Regions from separate parts of the Mycobacterium sp. IDUB_36 genome, predicted to be linked through region 2. Evidence: riboswitches for the same ligand, from Rfam matches in the RefSeq annotation. Region 2 holds a riboswitch; each other region holds the start of a gene.
The links. A riboswitch is a leader RNA that binds a small molecule or an ion and turns the genes downstream of it on or off. The one in region 2 is predicted to bind cobalamin.
Positions count from the first base shown of each region.

Region 1: it holds a riboswitch for cobalamin, as region 2 does, so the genes downstream of both, ACZYW1_RS05655 (PPE domain-containing protein) here and cobN (cobaltochelatase subunit CobN) in region 2, are expected to answer to the same signal.
Region 3: it holds a riboswitch for cobalamin, as region 2 does, so the genes downstream of both, ACZYW1_RS05610 (ABC transporter substrate-binding protein) here and cobN (cobaltochelatase subunit CobN) in region 2, are expected to answer to the same signal.
Region 4: it holds a riboswitch for cobalamin, as region 2 does, so the genes downstream of both, metE (5-methyltetrahydropteroyltriglutamate--homocysteine S-methyltransferase) here and cobN (cobaltochelatase subunit CobN) in region 2, are expected to answer to the same signal.

Region 1 covers NZ_JBVAXH010000001.1:1,150,765-1,152,958, reverse strand. The annotation lists gene ACZYW1_RS05655 (PPE domain-containing protein) at 1-967, opposite strand, end outside; cobalamin riboswitch at 1,046-1,230, opposite strand; gene ACZYW1_RS05650 (hypothetical protein) at 1,299-1,697, shown strand; gene ACZYW1_RS05645 (N-acetyltransferase family protein) at 1,694-2,194, shown strand; gene ACZYW1_RS05640 (class I SAM-dependent methyltransferase) at 2,191-2,194, opposite strand, start outside.
Region 2 covers NZ_JBVAXH010000002.1:723,477-725,670, reverse strand. The annotation lists gene cobN (cobaltochelatase subunit CobN) at 1-1,058, opposite strand, end outside; cobalamin riboswitch at 1,088-1,210, opposite strand; gene ACZYW1_RS21720 (hypothetical protein) at 1,231-1,425, shown strand; gene ACZYW1_RS21715 (Ms4533A family Cys-rich leader peptide) at 1,569-1,661, shown strand; gene ACZYW1_RS21710 (sulfate ABC transporter substrate-binding protein) at 1,715-2,194, shown strand, end outside.
Region 3 covers NZ_JBVAXH010000001.1:1,143,455-1,145,648, forward strand. The annotation lists gene ACZYW1_RS05600 (heavy metal-binding domain-containing protein) at 1-417, shown strand, start outside; gene ACZYW1_RS05605 (DUF5073 family protein) at 417-791, shown strand; cobalamin riboswitch at 811-982, shown strand; gene ACZYW1_RS05610 (ABC transporter substrate-binding protein) at 1,024-2,194, shown strand, end outside.
Region 4 covers NZ_JBVAXH010000001.1:3,473,247-3,475,440, forward strand. The annotation lists gene metE (5-methyltetrahydropteroyltriglutamate--homocysteine S-methyltransferase) at 1-1,469, opposite strand, end outside; cobalamin riboswitch at 1,598-1,808, opposite strand; gene ACZYW1_RS17295 (SDR family oxidoreductase) at 1,887-2,194, opposite strand, start outside.

The DNA.
Region 1 (2,194 bases), on a different contig from region 2:
CCAGCGCCAGCGGCGCGACCAGGATCAGCGCCTGTGGGTTGACCGCGGCGGTGTAGACGATCGCCAGCAGGTCGTCGACGATGACCATGCCGGTGAAGGCGATGTAGGAGCCGGGGTCGAGCGGGACCGACAGCACGTAGGCGAGGCTGAACGGGTTGAGGTAGCTCAACGGGTTGCCGGTGAAGGCCAGCCACGACCCGGGCACGCCGATCGGCGGCAACCACGACGGGTCCAGACCCTGCAACCACGCTCCGATCGGATCGTTGACGCCGGTGTAGCCGATCTCGTTGAAGAAATCCAAAAGCTGCTGATAGAGCGGGAAGTCGCCGGTGTTCGGATAGGGCGGTTGCGGGAACAGGCCTTCCAGATATTGCTGCAGTTGGGTGAACCAGGCCGGCGGTGCCGTCGGATCGGTGGCATCGGCCGCCGCAGCCTTCATGATCGTCGGCGCCGGTTGGGCCGGCGGCGCGGCGGCGACGCTCGCTCCCGCGACGCCCTCGTAGGTGCCCATCACGGTGGCCGCTTGTACCCACATCCGCGCGTAGTCGGCCTCGGTCAGCGCGATCGGGATGGTGTTGATGCCAAAGAAATTGGTCGCCGACAACACCGCGTGGGTGGCGTGGTTGGCCGCCAGCTCACCCAGGGTAGGCATGGCGGCCAGTGCGGCGGTGTAGGCCGCTGCCGCAGTTTCCTGCTCGGCGGCCATCGCGGCGCTGTTCACGCTCTGTTGCAGCAGCCACTCCAGATACGGCGCGTGCGCGGCGGCGTAGCTCTCAGCGCTCGGGCCCTCCCAGCCGCCTTGCGCCGCGCTCAGCACCGCGGTCAATTCGTCGGCGGCCTCGGAGTATTCGGTGCTCAAGCCGGTCCACGCCGACGCAGACGCCAACAGGGAGCCCGGACCCGGGCCGCTACTCAGTAGCGTCGAATGCACTTCCGGGGGTGAGGCGATCCAGATCGGCGCGGTCACGGCCGGCCGTCGGAATCTGGAAACGACAACGCGCGCAGCGCCATGAGGGACTCTCGCTCCCGGGGTCGACCGCCCCGTGTTGCAGGACGCGATGACGTGAGTCTCCTGGCTCTCGGATCGCTGCTTGCCTCGCCTTCCGGCCGTGGCCGTGGCTGGTGAGGGTCGCTCCCCGATGACAGTGGCGGGACCGCGCCGGATTCACACCGGCTTCCTCTGTCGTCATCGCCTAACGGGGGAATTTTGCCACACCACGTCAAATGCCGCTTTCGAACCGTCGGCGCGTCATCCCTATCGGGTCCCGGGCGGCGAAGCCGAACTGTACGGTGACCGCATGACGGGCAACCCGCGCGAGGCCGTGCGCAATCAGCTCTTGCTGAATGCGCTCAGCGGTCCGGTCGATCTCAATGCGGTCGATTGGCTTGTCAAGCACCACCATTCGTCCGCCTCGCCGCACGAGGTGCAGGCCGAGACGCTGGACGCGATCAGCGAATGGGTGGGCGAGGGGCTGTTCCGGCTCGGCGAGCCCGCGGGCAAGGCGAGACGTTTTGCCGCCTGGCATCATTCGCTCGAACATTCACTGCACAAGATCTCGCACGCCTACATCAAGCGGTACGACGATCCCGAGAAGTGGATGTACTCGGTGTGGCTGGCCTTGACGGCGAAGGGCGAACTGCTGGCCCGCTCGATCGAAGACAAGGACATCGACGGGTACCGGTCGCCGGCGACGTGAACGCGCCCCGGATCCGGCTCGCGACCGCCGACGATCTGGTGCGCGTCCGCGAGATCGTCAACCACTACATCGAGCAGTCGGTGTTCAATTTCCGGACCGAGCCGCAGAGCCTCGACGAGGTGCGGGCGTCATGGGAGAAGCTGCACGGGCGGTTCCCGTGGCTGGTGGCCGGCATCGACGGCCGTGTCGTCGGGGCGGCCTACGCGGGACCGTGGAACGAACGCGCGGCCTATCAGTGGACCGCTGAGGTCACCGTCTACATCGAGGAGTCCGTGCATCGCCGCGGAGTCGGTGACGCGCTCTACACCGAGTTATTGGACCGACTGCGTATCAACGGGTTTCACAGCGCGGTCGCGGTGATCGCGTTGCCCAACGACCCGAGTGTGCGGTTGCACGAACGGCACGGGTTCGTGCGCGCCGGACACCTTCGCGAGGCGGGTTTCAAGCACGACGCCTGGCACGACGTCGGGTTCTGGCAGTGCGTCCTGGCTCGCTAG
Region 2 (2,194 bases):
GCGTTGCCGACGCGGGAATGCTTGGTGGGGTAGGCCGAGAGCACCAGCGCGAGCTTCTTGTCGGCGTTGGGGATGTGGCGCAGCAGCGCATGGTTGACCGCGATCGCGGCCACCCGCGCGCAGCGTTCGGGGTCGGCGACGTAGTGGGGCAGACCGTCGTCGTCGACCTCTTTGAAGGAGTACGGCGCGGTGATGATGCGGCCGTCGAACTCGGGAATCGCGATCTGCGTCGCGGAGTCGAGGGGGGTGACGCCGTCGTCGTTGGACTCCCACTCCTCGCGTGAGGATGTCAGGCAAAGCCCTTGCAGCACGGGAATGTTCATCGCGGCGATTCGCTCGATGTCCCACGAAGCATCGTCTTCACCCGCGCCGGCGGCAGCCGCCTTCGACCCCCCGGCCGCCAGCATGCTGACCACCACGGCATCCAATGAGCCGAGCGCGTCGAACAATTCGTCGGGTGCGCTGCGCAACGAGGACGCGAAGATCGGAACGCCGACCGCACTGCCGGTCGCGTCGACGGCGTCGGCCAGGGCGTGCGCGAAACCCGAGTTGCCGCTGACCTCATGTGCCCGGTAGTACAGCACCCCGATCCGGGCCGGTGCGTCCACGTCGGCGGGCCGGGAGGCGTAACCCCACTCGGGGATCACCACCGGCTCGTCGAAGCCCTGACCGGTCAGCAGCACCGTGTCGCACAGAAAGGCATGCAGCTGAGCGAGATTCGCCGGCCCACCCTCGGCGAGATACGAGTGTGCTTGCGCCGCAAGCCCGATCGGCACCGTCGAGCATTCCATCAGCTCGGCACTGGGTGTTCGTTCGCCGCCGAGCACGATCAGCGGCAGCCCGGTGGCCCGCAGTGTGCTGATCTCCGCGGCGACCTCCGCCGACGAGCCGAGCACCCGGAGCACGACCAGGTCGACGCCGTCGAGTGCGTCCTCGACGGGTTGGCGCGCCGGGTTGCCCAGGCGGTACGGCGCCAGTGACGCGCGCGCCGAGAGCAGGTCGGTGTCCGATGTGGACAGCAACGCGATGCGGTGGGTCGACGTATCGACGGTGTTCACTCAGGTCCTCCCCGGGGTTCTCGCCCCGTGTGATGGAGCGCCCCGTGACCAGTGTCTGGCTCGGACCGCCGGCTGGACGCCGAGGCCCTCACAGTGGCGGAACCGCCCCGGGCTTTCACCGGATTCCTGTTGCCACGAGACGTGCGGGAATCAGCTTAGTAGGGTGAGCGCGATGAACGCGATCCTGAACTGGTGGGACGGCGTCGAGCTGTGGCTTTCTGGCCTGGGGTTTGTCTTCCAGACGATCGTGGTCATGCCGGTCGTGCTGGTGCTGGCCTACGTGATCGCGGCAGCCCTCGACGGCGCGCTGGGCCGCGGTCTTCGGGTGATGCGCGGGATCCGGCACAGCGACGAAGATGCCGGATGAGCGGAAATACCGGAATGCCGCGATCGCGGGTCACGCTGGTGCTGGTCGCGCTGATCGTGCTGGTCATCGTCGCCTGGCTGTTGACCCGCTGACCTGCACCGGGCTTGAGCTGCGGGCCGAAAAGATTCTGTTACGCTTCGCCCATGCACGCAGTCTCCGGCAGTACCGAGTGCCACATCTTGGCGCTTATTGCCGTGGGAAATTGCGCCGTCGCTGACGTGCATTGTTGTCGCTGACCTTCTGCCCACGCGCGCCGAAACTCGCTTTCCTTCGCACTGGGATCCGTCAGATGTCAGGTTCACTTCCGAAAGGTCGACCATTGTTCGACGACGACAAGAAACCCGTCGGGTGGCGCCACGTTGTCGCGTTGAGCCTCGCCGCGGGCCTGATCGCCGGATGCCACGGCGGCGCCAGCGATGTCGTCGGAGGGGGAGGACCGAGCGGTGCGAACACCAGCATCACGCTGGTCGCCTACTCGGTTCCCGAGCCCGGTTGGAGCAAGGTGATCCCGGCGTTCAACGCATCGCCGGAGGGCAAGGGCATCCAGGTGATCGCCTCCTACGGCGCATCGGGGGACCAGTCGCGCGGCGTCGTCGACGGCAAGCCCGCCGACATCGTCAACTTCTCGGTCGAGCCGGACGTCACCCGGCTGGTCAAAGCCGGCAAGGTCGCCAAGGACTGGGACTCCGACGCCACCAAGGGGATCCCGTTCGGATCGGTCGTGACCCTGGTGGTGCGGCCCGGCAACCCGAAGAACATCAAGGATTGG
Region 3 (2,194 bases), on a different contig from region 2:
GCCAAACCCGGGTCCTTCCGGCGCAGCAACGGCCAGGCCTTTTCCAGCCACCTGTCGGGCCAGGACCTGGCCACCCTGCTGCGATCGGGCTGGGCGCCGGTGGCATTCGTGATGGGCAACTGCGTGTTTCACATTGCCGCGCAAGGCTTTCTGCAGACGTTGCGCCAGATGGGCCGCAACATCGAGATGCCGCAGTGGACGCAAGGCAATTACGAGGCACGCGAGTTGGCCATGTCGCGCATGCAAGGCGAAGCCGAGCGCGATGGCGCGCGGGGAGTCGTCGGTGTGCACTTCAACATCCAGAACTACGCCTGGGGTTATCACACGGTGGAGTTCTACGCCGCCGGGACGGCGGTGCGTCGCATCGGCACGGGCGAAACGATCACGCCGCAGTTCGTGCTCGCCATGAACGACTGATGGCGGAATTCGACGCGCAACGCGTGAGCGCCACGGTGACCCGCGCGTTGACCGGCCCGGGCGGAATCGGGTTGATCATCGAGGTTTTCGCCGGATTGCCGGGCGTGACACACACCCCGGCCCGGCGCGGGATGTTCAAGTCGCAGCCGGCGCGGTTGCAGATCGGCGACTGGCGCTACGAGGTGACGCCGGACGGCCGCTTGCTGGCGGCCCACGTCGTGGGCGGCGTCGTGATCGGCGAAGAGGTGTTGCTCGCCGACGCGGTCGGCCCGCATCTGGCCCGTTCCCTCGGCCAACTGGCCGCCCGCCACGGCGCGACGGTCGTCCCCAACATCGACGCAGCGGTGGACGCCCTGAGCGCCGGGGCGGGTTGACCCCTCCGTCGACCCCCGCACGACATGCGATAATCCCCCGGTTGGGCGATGACGACAGAGGAAGCCGGTGCAAGTCCGGCGCGGTCCCGCCACTGTCATCGGGGAGCGACCCTCACCAGCCACGGCCACCCGGCCGGAAGGCGAGGCAAGCAGCGATCCGAGAGCCAGGAGACTCACGTCATCGCGTCCTGCGACCCGGGGCGGTCGACCCCGAGAGAGCTGGCGAGCGTCGATGTCACGCCGTTTCTGGGTGGCGCTCACGGTGAGCGCATGGCTGCCGGTTGCCGCCGCGGCCTGCGGCGCGAGCCCGCATACCAGCGCTCTCCCCCGCCGTGACTGCATCACCGACTATCGGCCCGGCGTCGACTATTTCCCGGACAAATCGACGGTCTTGGATGCCACCAACTTCAGCCTGGCCTACCACGACAGTTACCAGGTCCTGACCGTCAAGCAGTCCTACCCGCACGGCCACCCGGAGTCCTACGTGCTGGTGCGATGCGGCGCGCCCATCCCCGAATTGACCGGCGATCTGGTTGGGGCGCAACGGATTACCATACCGGTCGCCAGCATGTACTCGGCGTCGATCACCCAGTTGGGCATGCTCGGGGAGCTCGGCCGAACCGACGCGGTCACCGGTGTCGCCGCCACCGACGACGTCGTCAATCCCGAACTGCGGCAACGGATCAGCAGCGGGAAGACGGTCGGCTACGCACCCGGCACCCAGGTCGACACCGAGGGTGTCGTCGCCGCCCATCCCGACGTGCTGGTCAGCGGCGGACTCGAGGAGCCGAGCTACCCGAAACTGCGCGACGCCGGCATCAGCGTGCTCGCCGACGCCGAATGGCTGGAAGCGACGCCGCTGGGCCGGGCCGAGTGGATCAAGGTGCTCGCCGCGCTGACCGGGACCGAGAAGAAAGCCGGTCAGATCTATTCGCGGCTGCGTGACGACTACGCCGCGGTGGCCCGCAGATCGGCCGGCGCGCGACCCGTTGACGTGCTGTCCGGCGCCATGTACCAGGGTGTGTGGTCAATGCCGGCCGGCGGCGACTACGCCGGGCGCCTCATCGTCGATGCCGGCGGCAGCTATCCGTGGGCGGGTGACCCCGGCAGCGGGTCGCTGCAGCTGAATTTCGAGTCCGTCTACGCCAAGGCCGGGCAGGCATCGCTGTGGCTGGTCGCCGACGACTGGAAGACCACTGACGACGCGCTGGCCGCCGACTCCCGGTACGGCGAACTCGCCGCCGTCCGAAGCGGTCAGGTCTGGTCGGCGACCAAGGCGGGCAACGACTACTGGGAGCGCGGCCCGGCGCGGCCGGATCTTGTGCTCGCCGATCTGGTGGCGATCCTGCACCCGGACCTCGAGCCGCAGCACGAGTTCACCTTCTACCGAAAGTTGGCCCGCC
Region 4 (2,194 bases), on a different contig from region 2:
CGCTCCGGTTCGCCGTGTACCAGCACGTCCAGGCCGAGCGACTCCTGCAGCTTGATCACGTCGGCGATCTCGGACTGCATCCGGCGGGTGTACTCCGACTCGTCGATCTCGCCGGCGACCAGTGCGGCACGGGCCTTGCGGATCTCTACGGTCTGCGGGAAGGACCCGATCGTCGTCGTCGGCAACGCCGGCAGGTGCAGCCGCTCGGTCTGTGCCTCGCGGCGCTCAGCAGCCGGGCCGCGTTCCGTGCCACCGGTTTTCGCGATCGACTCGAGGCGCTCGCGCACCTTGCTGTTGTTCAGCCGCGGGTCCTTCTCACGTGACGCGACCGCGGCATTCGACTCGGCGACTTCGTCGGCCACCGCGTCGCGGCCGTCCTTGAGCGCCTTCGCCAACGTGGCGACCTCGTGCACCTTCTCCGCGCCGAACGCCAGCCAGCTGCGCAGCGCGTCGTCCAGATCGGTCTCGGGCTCCAGCGAGTAGGGCACGTGCAACGTCGAGCACGATGTCGAAACAGCAAGCGAGCCAACCGAACCCAGTAAGCTCGCCAGGGTGCCCAGCGCCGCCTGCAGGTCGGTCCGCCAGATGTTGCGGCCGTCGACGATGCCGGCCACCAGCGTCTTGTCGCCCAACTGAGGCACCGAGGCCAACGCGGTGTCGGCGCCGTAGACCAGGTCGACACCGATCGCCTCGACAGGTGTGCGGGCCAGGGCGGCCAATGTGTCGCCGGGGTTGCCGAAGTAGGTCGCGACGTGGATAGCCGGCCGGTTGTCCAACGCCCCCAGCGTGGAGTACGCGCGCTCGGCGAGCGTGGCGGCATCGGGGGAGATGTCGGTCACCAGTGCGGGCTCGTCGAGTTGTACCCACTGCACATCCTGGTCGGCAAGCTGTCCGAGCAGGTCCTCGTAGAGCGGAACCAACTCGTCGAGCCGCTCGATCGGGGCGCCCGCACGGTCGACGGCCTTGCTCAGCAACAGGAAGGTGATCGGGCCGATGATGACCGGACGGGCCGGAATGCCTTGTTCGCGAGCCTCTTTGAGCTCGCTCAGGACCTTCTCCGGGTGCAGCGAGAACTCGGTGTTGGGACCGATCTCCGGGACGATGTAGTGGTAGTTGGTGTCGAACCACTTGGTCATCTCCAGCGGTGCGATATCCCCGGTGCCACGAGCCGCTGCGAAGTAGCGATCCAATTCGTCGGAGACGCCCTCTACGCGCGGCGGCAGGGCGCCCAGCAGCACGGCGGTGTCGAGCATCTGGTCGTAGTAGGAGAACGTGTTGACCGGCACCGAGTCGAGTCCGGCGTCGACCAGCTGCGACCAGGTGTCGCGGCGGATGGTGGCGGCGACCTGTTCGAGCTCCGATCGGCTGGTGTTGCCTTTCCAGTAGCTTTCGGTGGCGCGCTTGAGTTCTCGCTTCGGCCCGATGCGCGGCGAGCCGGTCACGGTGGCGGTGAAGGGTGTTGCGGTCACGGTTGTCGTCCTTCAAATTGACGGGGTGGTCACCGCCAACGGACGCACAACCGGTCCGGCGCAGTGCACAGCACTGCAACCATTACGGCCAGACGCCCATTCCACGAGGCGGTGAGCCGCCAGGCGCGGCGCGCCCGGCACAGTCGGCAGGTCTTCGGACTCACAGGCATGCACCGGCTGGTGCTCCTACTGGCCGTCGCTTCCCGGTTTGGTGACCAGTGCTATTGACGACGTTCGTTCCTGCATACCGCTGCGGGACAGTCCCGGACTCGCACCGGGTTCCCTCTTACGAAGCACATCTAACATGCCTCGCTCGGTGCCGCACCCGTCACAAAAAACGATGGGACCGGCAGACCGACTGCGAGGTGAAGATTACCTGATCGACGGTGCCGGGCCGGTGTGCTCGACGTCCCGCCCTCAGTGATCGCCGCTGCCGCCCAGCGCTTCGGCGATGGGTAGGTCGCCGTTGTTGAAGTCGATGGTGCGGCGGATCGTCGACGGATCGGCCAACGCTGCGGCCGCCACCGAAGCGACGTCCTCCCGGGAGACCTCTGCCTTGTCGGCCGCTCCCGCGCCCACCGCGATCCGTCCGGTCCCGGGGTCCGACGTCAGGCGGCCCGGGCCCAGCACGGTCCAATCCAGTTCGCCGGCACGCAGATGGGCGTCCGCGGCCGCCTTCGCCTCGGCGTACGCGAAGAACGAGTCGTCCTCCGCGACACCGTGAT